4 regions of the Pseudoalteromonas sp. 1CM17D genome follow, and region 1 is predicted to be linked to each of the others. Evidence: predicted binding sites of a transcription regulator. Region 1 holds the regulator's gene; each other region holds the start of a gene.
What was found. Region 1 encodes sigma-54, which starts transcription at its own class of promoters, with help from an activator protein. Its sites were predicted from a motif close to GTTGGCACGNNNNTNGNNT; they were not measured.

Region 1 (4,334 bases):
TTGTGCAATTAATTGCCCAACCGCATGCAAAGCTTGCTCTGAATCAGGGCCTTCACAGACTACTTTAACTTCTTTACCTTTACTGCTTTCAAGTAGCATTAAAGCTAATACGCTGTCGCCTGCGGCTTCTTTATCATCTTGGTGTAAGGTGATTTTAGCATCAAACTGCACAGCTAATTGCGCAAGGACCGTTGCCGCTCTGGCGTGTAAGCCTAATTTATTTTTTATTAAAAATGTGTCTTCACAGCGCATAAATTACTATACCTAAACTGAACAGGTTATTATTTTAAGGTTACTTTTCTTGCTCACGATGACGAATTTTGACATTCGGATGCGTCATAGCAAAGCTCTCACCAATGGCTTGCGCTAAATAAACCGAGCGATGTTGACCACCAGTACAGCCAATTGCAATAGTGAGGTAACTACGGTTATTGCGCTCTAAGTGTGGCAGCCAAGTTTGTACAAAGGTTTGAATTTGCCAAGTGAATTTTTGCACTATGCTGTGATTTGCCAAAAAATCTTTTACTGGTTGATCAAGGCCCGTAAGCGGTTTGAGTTCAGGCTCCCAGTGGGGGTTTGGCAAAAAGCGAGCATCAAAAACATAATCAGCTTCTTTAGGTATGCCGTGTTTAAAGCCAAACGATTCAAATGTTACAATAAGTTGCTTATCTTTTTTACCCAGTATTTTTTCGCGAATTGACTCTGCTAATTGGTGCACACTTAAATCGGTGGTATCTAGCATAAAGTCAGCGCGTGTTACGAGTACATCAAGCAGTTCTTTTTCTTTTTTTATTGCTAAATCAAGCGGCAGTGAATCGATGGATAAAGGGTGTAATCTGCGTGTTTCTGAAAAACGTTTGATCAGTGTTTGATCATCACTATCTAAATAAAACAGTGTGGGTTTAGCAAAGTCAGGAAGGTACTCGAGAATATCGTTAAATTCATCTTGTTCTTTGGGGATATTACGAACATCTATACTAACGGCTATTTTGTCATAGTTATCTGAAACACTTCGCACTAAAGAGGGCAGTAAGTTGACCGGAATATTATCTACGCAATAATAGCCTAAATCTTCAACCACGCGTAAAGCAACCGACTTACCTGAACCAGAACGGCCGCTTATGATAATTAACTCCATTTATAGCCCTTAGTATTTACTACGATTGATCAACAATTACTTGATACAGCTCTGCATCGGTTTTAGCACTACGCAGCTGTTTACAAAATTCTTTGTTGCTCAGTTTATCAGCTATGGTTGCCAGAGTCTTTAGGTGCTGTTGGTTATCGCCATCTGGTACGATGAGTGCAACAAAAATATCAACAGGGCAGTTATCAATAGCATCAAAGTTAACAGGCGTGTCGCTAACAAGTACTAAAGCCAGCGGCTCTTCTACGCCACCCATTCTGCCATGAGGAATGGCGATACCCCGGCCAATGCCAGTACTGCCTAGCTTTTCTCTACTTGCCAGCGCATTAAGAATATCTTGTTGTGGTAAGTAGGGGAGCTTTTCATGAGCAAGCTCACTGATAAACTCTAAAATTCTTTTTTTACTACTAAAAAGGACCGCAGCTTTGCTGCAGTCCTGGCATACTAATGTACTTAATTTCATAATATTAGTGTCTAGCAAGCTTCTCTTTATGTTTTATGACTTGACGATCGAGCTTGTCAATCAACGAGTCTATAGCGGCATACATATCTTGGTGCTCTGTTGAGGCAAATAAATCTGCGCCACTTACATGAATAGTCGCTTCTGCTTTTTGGTTGAGTTTTTCTACATCGAGAATGACATGCACATTGCTAATATGATCTGAGTGCCTTTCTAGCTTTGCAAATTTATTATTTACATAGTCTCTAAGTGAATCAGTTACTTCTACGTGACGACCAGTTAGGTTTAGTTGCATAAGCATTTCCTCTTTGTTTTTTACGTCTTATATCAAACTCTTTCTCTGATTTGACGGTGGAATAGCTAGCGATTCACGGTATTTTGCTATTGTGCGTCTAGCTACTTTAATTCCTTGCTCTGCCAATATATCCGCAATTTTACTATCACTCAATGGTTTAGCTGAGTTTTCCGCGGCAATTAGCTTTTTAATTAGGGCACGTATTGCGGTTGATGAACACTCTCCGCCGTTTTCAGTGCTTACGTGGCTTGAGAAAAAATACTTAAGCTCAAAAATACCACGTGGCGTATGCATATATTTTTGCGTAGTAACACGCGAAATTGTCGATTCATGCATTTCTACCATTTCAGCAACATCGTTTAAAACCATTGGCTTCATGGCTTCTGGGCCATGTTCAAAAAATGCTTGTTGCTGTTTTACAATACAGTTTGTTACTTTGAGCAGCGTGTCGTTTCTGCTTTCAAGGCTTTTTATAAACCATTTAGCTTCTTGTAAGTGAGAGCGAATAAATTGGCTATCACCACTTGATTTTACGGTACGTGACATAGCCGCGTACTGACTATTTACGCGTATTTTTGGCATGCTATCTGGGTTTAGCTCTACCACCCAGCGGCCTTTTATTTTTTTAACCGACACATCTGGTATTACATACTCCGACTCTTCCCTTACTATGGTATCTGCAGGTTTTGGGTTGAGGGTATGTATTAGGGTCATGACCTCTTTAAGCTCGTCTTCTTTAAGCTTAGTCTTTTTCATTAATGTACGATAGTCGCGTGCCGCTAATAGATCAATGTGATCGGTTAAGATCATTTTAGTTTGTTCTATAAAAGGGGTGTCTTTATCAAACTGGTTTAGCTGAATACACAAGCACTCTTGTAAACTGCGCGCGGCTATACCTACAGGGTCAAATAACTGAATACGCTTTAAAACGGCTTCTATTTCATCAAGTTCAACTTCAACTTCGTCATCGTTTTCTTGGTTAAAGCTTTCTAAAATTTCTTCGCAACTTAGCGTTAAAATACCCGAGTCATCTACAGCTTCTACAATGGCAATAGCAATGGCTTCATCAGTGGGGCTAAAAGGAGTAAGCTGAAGCTGCCACATTAAATACTCATGTAGCGTTTCAGTAGAGGCACCTTGATAAATAGACTCATCTTCTGGCATTGGGCCTGAGGATGCCGCAGGGGCTGCGCTCATGTACTCATCCCAAGTTACATCCATTGCCATATCATCGCTAACGGTGTCTTTATTTAAAGCTTCGCCACTGTCTTGCTCGTACTCGCTGGTTGTATCGTCAGCCGATGCGCTTACGGTTACATCATCCGTATCTGCTTTTTGTTCATTTTTTCCAGCCGACTCTTCCGTGTAATCTTGCTCTTCTACTTCTAATAGCGGGTTGCTATCAAGTGCTTCTTGTATTTCTTGCTGGAGATCCAATGTACTGAGCTGCAGCAAGCGAATCGCTTGTTGCAATTGTGGAGTCATTGTAAGTTGCTGGCCCATGCGCAGCTGTAATGATTGCCTCATGTATCTCTAACAATCCTTTTATGTTGTTATAATTAATATTAGCAGATGCTTGTAGGTGTGGCTTAAATGTTACAGCCTAAATTGCTCGCCTAAATAAACATCGCGTACAGTTTTGTCATTTAATACGTGTTCTGGGGTGCCAGATGCAATTAGCTCCCCATGAGAAACAATGTAGGCTTTTTCACAAACATCAAGGGTTTCTCTTACATTGTGATCGGTAATTAATACGCCAATGCCACGGTTTTTAAGATGTTCTATTATTTTCTTTATATCTAACACTGAAATCGGATCAACACCAGCAAAAGGCTCATCCAATAAAATAAATTTAGGGTTTGCTGCCAGTGCTCTGGCAATTTCTACACGGCGGCGTTCACCACCAGAAAGCGCCATACCTTGGCTATCGCGAATATGCTGAATACTAAATTCATCAAGTAAGTTGTTAAGCGTTTCTTCTCGCGCGGCTTTATTGAGCTCTTTACGCGTTTCTAAAATAGCCATTAAGTTTTGATAAACTGTCAGCTTTCTAAATATTGATGACTCTTGCGGCAAATAGCCAATGCCTAAGCGGGCGCGGCTGTGCATAGGTAATAACGTAATGTCGTTATCATCAATAGAAATTTTACCTTTGTCGCTAGGTACTAATCCTACAATCATGTAAAAGGTGGTGGTTTTACCTGCGCCATTAGGGCCCAATAAGCCAACAATGCTGCCGGCTTCTACCTCAAGGCCTACATTTTTTACAACTTGGCGGCCTTTATAGCTTTTTGCTAATAGTTCTGCTTTTAAGGTGCTCATGGTTGACCTTCGTTACCTGTTTTTTCTTTAAGTTTTGCTTCAACAGGCACTAAAATTGTGTGGACACGATCCGTGGAGTTTTCGTCTTTTTCTGCGCTAATAAGCTGCTG
Region 2 (4,334 bases), on a different contig from region 1:
CCTGCATTTGCTGCCGATGAGGCAATTGGCGCCGGTGTAATTACAATTGGTTCTGGTGAAAACAGTTTTTCCACTGTTCTGTCTGCAACTAATACCTTAGAAGATTTACGCGACCAAATTAATAACGGCCCCTTTACGGGCAGCGATAGTAATGACTCGGTTGTGGCGACTATAGTAACCAGTGATGATGGCCAGCATTTAGTACTTACTAGTAAAGAAACTGGTGAAGACAATGCAATTACTATTACTGTTCAAGATGAAGATGGAAACAATACCGATACTGGTGGACTTTCGCGTTTAGCTTACGATGTATCTGACGCAGACCCGCTAAACCATACTACAAACCTAACAGAAGTAAACGCTGCACAAAATGCACAAATAACAATTGATGGCACATTAACGGTATCAAGTAATACGAATGAATTTAGTAACGTAATTGATGGTATAGATATTACAGCCAAAAAGGTACACGGTGCAGAAGATGATATAAGCGACTTATCTGTTACCGAAAATAACAACAATATAAAAACAGGTTTAAATGGGTTTATTGCCAGTTATAATGAGCTCTTAACATTAAGTAATACACTAGGAGCGTCAAGTTCTGAAGGTGCTGGTGTTATGGCTGGTGACTCGTTACTTCGCGGTGTAATGTCTAAATTACGAGAACAAATAACCGACTCTGTGGATTTAGGGAATGGTAACTCATTATCGCTTTCACAATTAGGGGTTGAAACAGACCGTTATGGAGTACTGACACTTAATACAGAGACACTGGATGAGCAAATAGACTCTGATGTTGATTTAGTGCAACAGTTTTTTGTAGGTGATGACGAAGACGAAGGCGGTTTTGCCCAATCATTTGACGAACTTATGAGCTTTTATACCGACACCGACGGTATTATCCAAAATCGTATAGACAGTAAAACAAATCAACTTGAAGATATTGATGATCAGCGTGAAAGCTTAACAAGTAAAATGGAGTCGTTATCTGACAGGTTATACGCTCAGTACAACGCCATGGATTTACTAGTCGCGAGCCTTAACTCTACAAGTAGTTATGTGCAAGCGCAGCTTGAAAATATGCCTGGTGTGGTGAGTAACAATTCATAACCAGTAAAATTCGTTAGGCCTATAAAAAAACCGTTTTATAAACGGTTTTTTTATGCTTAATTAAGTTTAAATAGCGCTGTGCGATACTTAGTTAAACTGATTTGTAGGCAGAGATAGCTTTACCTGTTTTTTTTTGCTTAATTATGGCTTTAGATGATTCATTTTTTACAGCATTTGCTTGTTTACTAATGTTGTTTATGGTGGTTTGAACTGCCATAAGCTGCTCGGCGTTAGGCGGGTTATCGCTTTCGCACCAGCGCTTAAGCTCACTATTTAAAGTATCCATAATTGGCGTGGCGTCATCAGCTTTGTTGCTTTGCACTAATACTTCAATTTGGCTGAGTAATTGATTGATGTACTCAGCTTTGCCTATTTGCTCTAAAGCCATTAGTTTATACCGCAGGAATACGCTGATCGACAGGAATACTATCCCAGCCTTCTTTTATTTCTTTAATAATGCCAGCTACCTCAGAAATAATCTCAATGTCATTATCTACATTTGCTTGCACAAGGCGCCTTTGGCAGTAGTCATAAAGTGCCAATAAATTATCAGAAATACTAGGATCTTGTTCTACTTCTAAGTTAAGCGCATCTTGCAGTGCACCTAATAATAAAATGCATGCTGAGAGGTTTTCGCCTTTTTTTTCTATTTCTTTGCGTTCAATAAAACCCTTAGTAGCGGCTAAGCGACCAATAATATTACTAAAAATAAGGTTTATTTGTTCATACGGCGCCATTTCTGCAATGTTACTTGCACGAACTTGACTGTATTTTTTCAGTGAGACATGTGCCATGGGAAAATCCTAAAATTTAACTACTAAAATTATGTAAAACTAATATCAAAACAAAGCAATATTAATGCCAAACGTTTTACTATCGTATAGTTATCGGCACTGCTGCTTTCAACTTAAGTAAATAATAGCTTATATATTTTGTATAATGGGTAATTTGTCCTTTAAAATTTTAGTAAGCTTTTATATTGGGTTTATATAAACTGATACTTAATGATTAATTCTTAAGTATGATTGATTTTACTAATCCGTCTATTTTTTGGCGTTTATGTCAAAAAACCGCCGCTATTACTTGCATCCATTCAGATCTCGCTTACAATTTAGCTAATAAAATGAATTAGTGAAATTATGGCTCGCTAACTATGATCTTGATTTTAGATAATAATAATAACCGTGCAATAGGATTACATGCATCACTTACCTTTATTGGGGAAGCTGTGCAGTTGCTTGACGAAAGTGATTTTGAACAAGTATCTAGTAAGTATCAACAACAAGAATGCATTGTTATTTTAGGTGCATTGCAAAGCTTAGATCATGAAAGCTTAATTAAGCGTTTTCCAACCCTGCCTTTTTTACTGATTGGTGAAACACTCAAGCCCTTATTAAGTATTGCTAATGTAGTGGGCTTAATTTGTGAGCCGTTTAATCACGAAGTAACCACACAGTTATTACACGACTGCCAACAGTACCAACGTATGTTGCCTGGTAGCCACAAGCAGCATAAACCACACAAAACATTTGATGGTTTAGTTGGCGAAACCGATGCTGTTAAAAACGTACGCTTTTTAATTGAGCAGGTGGCTAAAACCGATGCAAACGTGCTTATTTTAGGTGAGTCGGGTACAGGTAAAGAGGTGGTTGCGCGTAACGTCCATTTATTATCTAAACGCAATACGGGGCCATTTGTACCAGTAAACTGTGGTGCCATACCTGGAGAGTTGCTAGAAAGCGAACTATTCGGTCACGAAAAAGGGGCATTTACCGGCGCTATTTCTGCACGTAAAGGGCGGTTTGAATTAGCGCAAGGCGGTACGCTGTTTTTAGATGAAATTGGCGATATGCCGCTACAAATGCAAGTAAAGTTATTGCGTGTATTGCAAGAGCGCAGCTACGAGCGTGTAGGTGGCACAAAAGCGATTCAAGCAGATGTACGGGTTATCGCCGCTACTCATCGCAACCTTGAGGAAATGATTGAAAAGGGCAGCTTTAGGGAAGATTTATATTACCGTTTAAACGTGTTTCCTATTGAAAACCCGTCACTTAATGAACGTGCTGACGACATACCTTTATTACTTAAAGAGCTAATGCGCCGTGTTAATGAGCAAAGTGGTACGTCGGCTAAATTTACAGAGCGCGCGGTTGAGAGCCTCAAAGAACATGCTTGGCCTGGTAATATCCGAGAGCTTGCTAATTTAGTGGAGCGCATGGTGATTATGTTCCCTGAAAAAGTAGTGGATGTACCCGATTTACCCAATAAATATCGCTACATCGAGGTAGACGCATACGAGCCAGAATACCCTGAAGAGCTACTTGAAAAAGATGCCTTTAACGATATTTTTAGCTCAGGCTTTAGCGATTATGATAATGAACCTGAGCCTGAATTCAGCCAACCGGGATCTGGCGTATTACCCGAAGAAGGTATAGAGCTTAAAGATTATTTAGCAGAGCTTGAAATAAGCTTAATTACCCAAGCGTTAGAGCGTTTTGATTACGTTGTTGCGCGCGCCGCAGAAATATTAGGTGTAAGGCGTACAACGCTTGTTGAAAAAATGAAAAAGTACAATCTATCGCGAGATTAGCCAAATTTAGCAAGTGCCGAACCACTACAAATTACCGAGTTTGGCTCTTTTAATTTCTTGCTTACTGATCTGACTCCATAAAAGTAGACACCTATTTAGGAGTCAGTTCTCATGAAAGTAAAAGCGTTTCGTAAACATACAGAGGAATTTAAAAGAAAAGTGGTGCAGGAGTCATTAGACTCACACGGTACCGTTAAAATGACCGCTAAGAAATACGGTATTCATCCCGATATGTTGTCAAGTTAGAGAAGTAAAATGACCTCAAGAAAAGAGCCTAAGCCACTTAAAAACCATGGTCCAGAAAAGTCATATAAAGACCTTGAACGTCAAGTTCGTAACCTTGAAAAGCAGCTTGAGGACGTACAGTTGGAGAACGACGTACTAAAAAAGGCGAGGGCCTACTTCGACAGTCTAAAAGAATAAGGTTTCAATATATTCATAAGACCACGACGGTGAAGAAAACAGTAAGCAAGTTATGTAAGTTATTATCTGTTTCTAAGGCTGGGTATTACAAATGGTTGAAACAGTCGTCGAATCCAGTTGAAAGAAAAAATGATTTTTTACTTCAGTTTTTAATAAAAAGAAGTAATGAAGAGCACTGCATACCTGGTTACAGAAAATTGTGGCAAGCCGC
Region 3 (4,334 bases), 100 kb from region 1:
GGCATTGCTGTTTGTGCTTTGCTGATGCGTTGTTCTTCAACGGTGAGTGGATTACTTAAAGCTGCGAATGAAGAGGCCATTAAGCTGGTTGCTAGTAATACTTTGATCATGATACTCCTAATTAAGCCGTTGTTATTTGAGTAACTTACTATCCTACTATTAAACAGTGAGGGCAATTATTTAAAGTTGAATTAACTGATATCTGGTACGGATGGAATGTTACATTATTACATTTTTATGAATTTAGCAAAGCGCCGCACTTCTAGCGGGTTATTTCCTTTACTATAGATTTAATAAAAAAACACGGGAATAAAATAATGGTTTCTAGAAGAGAGTTTTTATTAAGTGCAGGCTCGCTTGCGTTTATTGGCTTATCGCGCAGCGCAATGGGTAACGTTGCTTTACCTGAAGTAACAACAAAGTTACCTGCTTATGGCCCATTAATAGCCGACCCTCAGGCCTTATTAGATTTACCTAAAGGCTTTAGTTATCGGGTTATATCGGCACTTGGCGATAAAATGGATGATGGTTTAGACGTACCCGACCGTGCCGATGGCATGGGTTGTATTGCATTAGATAACGAACGCGTAGCCCTTATACGTAACCATGAGTTACAACCTAAACACATTAATAAAGCGTCTGATTTAATTAGTAATCACAAAACCCCCTTAGCCTATGATTCATTTAAAAATGGTGTAGCTTTGCCTGGGGGTACTAGCCATATTATTTATAACTTAAAAGAGCAAAAACGAGAGCAAGAGTATTTATCGCTGTGTGGCACAATAAGAAACTGCTCAGGTGGTGTAACGCCATGGGGCAGTTGGCTAACCTGCGAAGAAACCGTTATGGATAAAAGCGATGGCTTGTCTCAATCTCACGGTTACATTTTTGAAGTACCAGCCAGCGCCAAAGGCTTAATTAAGCCAGAGCCATTATATGATATGGGCCGCTTTAATCATGAAGCCGCCGCAATAGACCCACAAACCGGTATTGTTTATTTAACTGAAGATAGAGGCGATAGTTTGTTTTATCGGTTTATTCCTCATCATCGCGATAAGTTAAATAAAGGCGGCACATTGCAAGCTATGGTAATTAAAAACCAGCCTCAGTTTGATAGCCGAAATTGGGATTCACCGGCCATGCCACTACACAGCGACCTTTTAGTTGAATGGATAACGCTCACAGACCCTAAAAGCCCAAATGATGACCTACGTAAGCAAGGTTATAAAAAAGGTGCAGCCTTATTTGCACGAGGAGAGGGAATACATTGGGGTAAAAATGAGCTTTATTTTTGCTGTACTAATGGGGGCAAAAAGCAGTTAGGTCAGGTAATGAAGTACACACCTTCAAAAAACGAAGGCACTGAGTTAGAGCAAAATGAGCCTGGTAAAATACAACTATTTGTAGAAAGTACAAACGAGTCGTTATACAACTTTGGTGATAATTTAACGGTAGCACCTAACGGGCATTTAATTGTATGTGAGGATCAATACACAGACACGGTGAATAACCATTTACGCGGGGTAACACCTAAAGGAGAGGTGTATAACTTTGCTAAATTGCATGCGCAAACAGAGCTTGCTGGGGCGTGTTTTTCACCTGACGGGCAAACCTTGTTTGTAAACGTATACATGCCAACTAAAACGTTGGCTATTACTGGTCCTTGGGATAGTTTTAAGCTTTAAAGTGGTAAAAATACAAACGCTTAGCATGCCTATACTAGGCGTTTGTATTTTAACAATCCTTGTAGGTTTACCAAATCCCTTAGCAAGCTTTAATCATCCTTGGTGCATTTACTACATCCTTTATGTAATAAGCAACGGGTCCTTGTAGTTTGCACTTCATCCTGTACCTACTTATGTAACGTATCCTTGTATCTTTATTAGTCCTTTAACTCTTATTAACATTCCTTGTATGGCAAAGTGGGTAATAAATTAATGATTTAGTTTACCTGCAGACGATTCAATGTGTGCACGTACAAACCATTGAAACTGCTCTAAGTCACCTAGCTGGCTGGTGATCATATCCTCTGATACTGGGTCTAATTCAGACAGCGTGCCAATGGCTTTGCGGTGGTCGGCGTTTACGCCACTGTATACTTTGTCTAATGCACCTAAATGCTCTACTACAAAGGCTTTACCTAATGAGTATTCTTCCCATGTGCGGCGATCTACAATTGACTTAGGTGTACCTTGTGGCGTACCGCCTAATGTAGCAATACGCTCTGCGATGGTGTCGGTCATTTCGCGAATAGCATCGACTTGTGGGTCTAACATTTCATGCACACCAATAAAGCTTGGGCCTACTACATTCCAGTGAATATGCTTTAAAGTAAGTTGTAAGTCTAAAAGCGCTACGAGTCGGTTATCGAGTGTTTCAATTGTTTTTTTTGCTGATTCGTTATCCATACCTGGGGCTGTAAATTCAATTGGGTGTTGTGAGTTACTCATAATGTCTCCCGTTGTGTAATTTGTTGTATGTAGCCATTGCTACCATTTAACTTGCAATACATGAAGCAAAGCCTATGCCTACCAAGTTTATTTTTTTAAGTTATTGATATTTAATGTTTTGTTTTTACTTGGGTACGTAAGGTTAAAAAGGGAGAGGCGTAGAATATGAATTTTATGCACTTATTTTTGTAAATTGTGCACAGTAATAAAAAAGCTGTGGCTGTTTATCGAAAGAGTTGAAATTTGTTTATGCTCAATAAGACATAGTCTGTGTAATACAGCTACCTAATGTGCTTAGTCTTACAATTCACGCCGTTATTAAATTGCCTTTAAAGCTCACCTTAATATTGCACGCGCTAAAACCTCTAAATAAAACCCAGTAAATAAGCTAAGCAAGGGTATACAAAATATAAAGGCGCTTATTTATTACCTGCGTAATGATTAATTCAGGTGTTTTATACAGGGCTAACGCTGCTCTTTTAAAGCCGCGCTACTGGGCTTTACTGCTTAGATTTTAAAAATCAGCCTTTGTGCTTATTTAATCTCTTTAGTTGGTGAATGCTCACTGATATACTCCCGCCGCATTTTAATTGGGGTTATGTAAATAAATCATGAATTTTTTAAAAACACTGTTTACAACATCTATACTGCTTTTGTCTCACTCAGCACTAGCAGAAAATTGGAGCGTCACACAGCTTCACACAAATTTTGGCGATGCCTTAAATCCCTTTACCGGGGAGTCGTCATTTACACGCACCTACACCATAGAGCATGCCTCAGAGCATGACTTAGGTGATAACTACTTTTTTATCGACTTTTTAAACGACAGCCTTAGTGATGGTTTTCAAGATACGGGTATATATGGCGAGTGGTACACAACACTTAGCTTATCAAAAGCCTTTGATACCTCTGTGCGTTATGGTGCAATAAAAGACACAGGTTTAGTGTTTGGTATAAACGCCGGTGAAGAGGGGTTAATGAAATATACCCCAGGCATCAAGCTCAGCTGGGATGCCCCAGGCTTTGATTTTTTAACAACTACTTTTGCAGGTTATATTGATGCCAACGGCGGCGTGCAAAAAGATCAGCTAGCCAAGCAAGACAACAGCATTTTTATAGACCTTGCATGGGGTGCACCTTTTACACTAGCTAGCCAAGCATTTTATTTTACCGGCCACGTAGAATATATTTCTGGGCGTGATGACGAACTAGGCAATAAAGTTAATGAGTGGTTGCTTGCTCAACCCGCTGTGCATTGGGATGTAGGGCAAAACTTTAATTTAAACCCGCAGCAGTTGATGGTAGGGGTAGAGTGGCGCTATTGGTACAACAAGTTAGGGACTAATAAAATAGAAAACCAGCCCTTTTTACATGCTATTTGGGTATTTTAAGCAAAGCTTGCTTTGCTAGTCTGATAAAAAAATAGCGCCTTTTGGCGCTATTTTTAGTCAGTGTGGTTGGAACTTTAAGTGGTTGGTTGTTACTCGTAACCACGAGGTTTTTTGGTTTTAATAACTGCAATATAAGCATGCCAACTGGCGTAACTAAGTAAAGGCATAATTACAATAAAGCCCGTGGCACCGGTAGCAAAACCAACAGCTACCAATAAAAATATACAAATTGACCATACCACCATAGCGGCAAAGTTAGTTTTTACAGCGTTCATAGAGCTTATTACAGCGGTCATAATATCTACTCGGCGCTCCATCATTATTTGTGGAGCAAAAGCAGAAAGCGAAAATACAGTCACCAGTAATACCCCTCCTATTATGCTGCCTAACGTTAAAAACGCCGATAACTCTTCCAAGGTGGGATTGGCGTGGCTAGGATATAAAGCATGCACAAGCGCAGCTAAACGCATCCAAGCAATCATGATAACCATTA
Region 4 (4,334 bases), on a different contig from region 1:
GCGCGTAATTTTTGCAAGAACACTACTAAGTGGGCAATCTGTTGTTTTACTTGATGAGCCATTTAGCGCCTTAGATTGGTCAACGCGTTTTACTATGTTGGGGGCTATTCAGCAACTTAATAAATCCCATGGTATTAAATTTATTATTGTTAGCCACTCTTTAAAAGAGCTACTTTATTGCAGCGATACATTACTTCATATAGCGAAAGGCAGCGTGCTCCAGTGCGGTGCAACACAAGAAGTGGTGCAAAGTATTTATACAAATAAGAGCCAAACGCCGCTCAGTATACTTAGTTATAGTAAGCCTGAATTTAATGATGCTTTTGGTCTTTACCAGCTTACTCTTAGTAATAGCCAACAGCATTTATATGCAGTGCCTTCGCTGGTAAAACAAAACCATAAGTTAATTATAGAAAGCAGCCAAATAACCTACAACAAAGTAAAACCAATTAACGAGAGCAGTGCAAACGTGCTAATAGGTATACTTGAAAATGCCCAGCAGCTTGATGAGCAATGGTTGCTAACTGTTAATGTAGATACGCAATTACTGTATTGCGCGGTGTCTAAAAGGCAATGGCAGCAAAGCGCTGTAAGCCTAGGCGAGCAGATTTATTTGACAATAAATAACCTAGAAACGCTAAATTAGGCTTTTAAAAGCAGTCATGTATTTACAAAATGTACTAAATTAAGCACTGCAAACAGGGCAGTGCTTATTTTTAACAATGTTAAAACGGTTAAACTCCATACTCAAACCATCTACAAGTAATAGCTGCTCGGTGAGTTTACTAGGCAGTCCTGCAATAATTTTAAGTACTTCAGTCGCTTGAATACTGCCAATAAGCCCTACAATAGGAGAGAGCACCCCTGACTCTGAACAGCTTTGAGTTTGTTCGCCAAAGAGCTGTGACACACACCCGTAGCAATGGCTATTAGGCGCCATTGTAAAGCAAGCTACTTGTCCCTCTAACCTTATGGCAGAGCCCGAAACCAAGGGCGTACGGGTGTTATAGCAGGCGCTGTTGAGCAAATTACGTGTTGCTAAGTTATCAGTGCAGTCAATAACTACATCTACTTTGCTAAGTAATTGTTCAAGGCGCGAATTTTCATTTAAAAATTCATCAATAGTGTGGATCTCTATTTCATCATTTAACTGAGTTAACTGTTCTTTTGCACTGTGGGTTTTTAAGCACCCAACATCACTTTGTTTATAGAGCACCTGCCTTTGCAAGTTAGTTGCATCAACCACATCGTTATCTACAAGCGTTAAAGTACCTACGCCCGATGCCGCTAAGTACTGCGCAACTGGGCAACCTAATCCACCTAACCCCACAATAAGAGCATGACTTTGCCATATTTTTTCTTGTCCATCTATATCTAGCTGAGGAAGCATAATATGGCGAGAATAGCGTAATTGCTGCTGATACGTTAAAGGGGGTTTTTGCATTAATGAGTTCTCATAATTTTTTTTAACAATACCAATTAGTTAAAACCTAGAGCAAGTAAAGCTTAAAAATTCTTTGCACTGTTTACGCCCAACAAAGCTGCTTAAATAGTGCAAAGCGAAATAAATATTAATTCCCAAAAATATAAGTAACTGAAAAACCTACCTATTAATTGTTGGCTTAGTAATTGCTGAAAGCGGTTAACGTTAATTTAACAATCGTCGCAGTGTTATTACTACCAAAGTCGTACTCACTGCTTAAAATAATAATCGTTACAAGGAAAAAAACATGCAACCGAGTTCTGGGTTTAATCTCATATCGTTTAGCGGAAAAATGAAAATACTACATTTAAGCTGGATGGTGTTTTTTATCTCTTTTTTTGTATGGTTTAACCATGCTCCATTATTAGGGGCAATAGCGGGCTCGCTAGGTATAACTATGGCACAGGTAAAAACGCTGCTCATTTTAAATGTGGCCTTAACCATTCCGGCGCGTGTTGTTGTTGGCATGCTGACAGATAAGTTTGGTCCGCGTATTGTTTATGCCGCTTTACTTATTTTATGTAGCATACCGTGTTTTATGTTTGCTATGGCCACCACATTTGAGCAAGCCGCTATCGCGCGTTTTGCACTAGGCTTTATTGGTGCAGGCTTTGTAGTGGGCATTCGTATGGTGAGCGAGTGGTTCCCGGCAAACGAGTTAGGTACAGCAGAAGGTATTTATGGTGGCTGGGGTAATTTTGGCTCGGCTGCCGCTGCCATGTTACTACCTGTATTAGCGCTTATGTTTGGCGGCGACGATGGCTGGCGCTATGCCGTTGGTTTAACGGGCGTACTTAGCGTTATTTTTGGTGTTATTTGGTACATAAACGTAACCGATACACCAAAAGGGGGTACATACTTTAAGCCTAAAAAAGTAGGCGCAATGGAAGTAACCAGTAAAGGTGACTTTGTATTATTGCTTATTATGAAATTACCTATGTATGGCGCACTGGCTTTACTTACTTGGAAGTTGTCTCCTACAGGCGCTAATTTAATTTCTGCCAATTTTGTTTTAGCCGTTTATGCATTTTTAGTGCTGTTATACGCTTACGAGGTATATAAAACCTTTGATATAAACGGACATATCTTTAAACAACCCGTGCCAGAATCACACCGCTACGAATTTAAACAAGTAGCTGTACTTAATATTTTATATTTTACTACCTTTGGCTCAGAGCTGGCCGTTGTATCTATGTTGCCATTATTTTTTATGGAAGTGTTTGGCCTCGATATGGTGTACGCAGGTTTACTGGCCTCTGCTTATGCGTTTATGAATTTAGCCTCGCGCCCGGGTGGTGGTTGGATCTCAGATAGAATGGGTCGTCGTAAAACACTTATTGTTCTTACCTCAGGGTTAGCTGTAGGTTACTTTGTTATGGGCTTAGTTGACGCTAGCTGGCCACTTTGGCTTGCTGTAGCTGCTGCCATGGCGTGTTCGTTCTTTGTGCAAGCTGGTGAGGGAGCGGTTTTTGCTGCTGTGCCACTTATCAAACGCCGCTTAACAGGGCAAATTGCAGGTATGACAGGCGCTTACGGTAACGTTGGCGCGGTGGTGTATTTAACGGCGCTCTCATTAGTGGATTACCAAACTTTCTTTATGATTATTGCTGCCAGTGCATTGTTAGGTTTAGGGGCGTTATTTTTCATGAAAGAGCCAGATGGGCACATCACAGAAGTAAACGAAGATGGCTCTGTTGAACTTATTTCAGTGACTTAAGGCAGCGTTAACCATGTTTGATGAAACCCAACACGCTCAAGTTCGTAATAATACGCTAGATGTTTCTTTTGGTGGGCACAGTGCCGCGGGCATAAAAGATGAAAATCAAGATGCGTTTGCTGCTTTAAATACTGAGCACGAACAACAAGAAACAAAAGGCGCTATTGCGTGCTTAGCGGATGGGTGTTCATCGGCTAAAAATGCCAAACAAGCATCGCAGCTCAGTGTTACTCATTTTATAAATGAGTATTTAAATACACCCGACAGCTGGGCGGTCAAAAAATCGGTTTCTAAGGTTTTAGCTAGCTTAAATCAGTGGTTATATTCGCAATCAGTTAACTATAACCACTTAGGGCAACGCCAAGCTGATTGGATGACCACCTTTACGGCGCTTATATTAAAATCAGCTACGGGGTATATATTTCATTTAGGGGATACTCGCATTACGCGTTTACGCGATAATCAAATGGAAGCGATAACGCGGGATCATAAAGTAAACGATACGCTCACTCGTGCTTTAGGCGCGCAGTCACATCAAGAAATTGATGTTTACGAAGTTGACCTAAAAGCCGGCGATATTTACATACTGACTTGCGATGGTGTGCATGATGTATTGCCTTATAATGAAATTGCCAACGAAATAAACGCCCATAACAACTTAGAGCAGGCAGCAAGTGCCATTACCTCACGCGCTATAGCACAAGGCAGTGATGATAATGTGAGTTGTTTATTAGTGAAGGTAAATAGCATTGCGCAGCAAAATCTAGATGAGCTTTATCAATCGTTAACGCAGCGAAAAATACCACCCGCATTAGAGGTTGGCCAAATAATTGATGGATATACGGTTATTCGTAAAATCAACGAAAGCAGCCGATCGCACATTTATTTGGTACAACTAGCACCTGATGCACCCCCCGTTGTATTAAAGGCACCCTCGGTTAATTTTGAAGACGATATACATTACCTTCAAGGCTTTATACGCGAAGGGTGGGTAGGGCAACGTATTAATCATCCTAATGTAATGAAGGTTTTAAATACGCAATCGCAAAGCCGATTTTTATATCATATTTGCGAGTACACGGACGGACAAACCCTCAGTGACTATAAGCACGACGTCCCTTATTTAGAAATAGC

Region 2: the regulator sigma-54 is predicted to act here: its motif matches at 1,958-1,976, upstream of fliS (flagellar export chaperone FliS).
Region 3: the regulator sigma-54 is predicted to act here: its motif matches at 2,514-2,532, upstream of dps (DNA starvation/stationary phase protection protein Dps).
Region 4: the regulator sigma-54 is predicted to act here: its motif matches at 1,617-1,635, upstream of MSC25_RS03210 (NarK family nitrate/nitrite MFS transporter).

The regions. Positions count from the first base shown of each region.
Region 1 covers NZ_JALNTP010000008.1:47,576-51,909, forward strand. The annotation lists gene MSC25_RS14195 (HPr family phosphocarrier protein) at 1-252, opposite strand, end outside; gene rapZ (RNase adapter RapZ) at 293-1,138, opposite strand; gene MSC25_RS14205 (PTS sugar transporter subunit IIA) at 1,158-1,610, opposite strand; gene hpf (ribosome hibernation promoting factor) at 1,615-1,902, opposite strand; gene MSC25_RS14215 (RNA polymerase factor sigma-54) at 1,930-3,429, opposite strand; gene lptB (LPS export ABC transporter ATP-binding protein) at 3,499-4,224, opposite strand; gene lptA (lipopolysaccharide transport periplasmic protein LptA) at 4,221-4,334, opposite strand, start outside.
Region 2 covers NZ_JALNTP010000002.1:401,155-405,488, forward strand. The annotation lists gene fliD (flagellar filament capping protein FliD) at 1-1,110, shown strand, start outside; gene MSC25_RS05440 (hypothetical protein) at 1,202-1,498, opposite strand; gene fliS (flagellar export chaperone FliS) at 1,503-1,904, opposite strand; gene MSC25_RS05450 (sigma-54 dependent transcriptional regulator) at 2,264-3,700, shown strand; partial or broken gene MSC25_RS05455 (IS3 family transposase) at 3,812-4,334, shown strand, end outside.
Region 3 covers NZ_JALNTP010000008.1:151,319-155,652, forward strand. The annotation lists gene MSC25_RS14720 (hypothetical protein) at 1-110, opposite strand, end outside; gene MSC25_RS14725 (alkaline phosphatase PhoX) at 318-1,685, shown strand; gene dps (DNA starvation/stationary phase protection protein Dps) at 1,935-2,450, opposite strand; gene MSC25_RS14735 (nucleoside-binding protein) at 3,062-3,841, shown strand; gene MSC25_RS14740 (DUF2189 domain-containing protein) at 3,931-4,334, opposite strand, start outside.
Region 4 covers NZ_JALNTP010000001.1:721,324-725,657, reverse strand. The annotation lists gene MSC25_RS03220 (ATP-binding cassette domain-containing protein) at 1-646, shown strand, start outside; gene moeB (molybdopterin-synthase adenylyltransferase MoeB) at 686-1,444, opposite strand; gene MSC25_RS03210 (NarK family nitrate/nitrite MFS transporter) at 1,731-3,200, shown strand; gene MSC25_RS03205 (bifunctional protein-serine/threonine kinase/phosphatase) at 3,214-4,334, shown strand, end outside.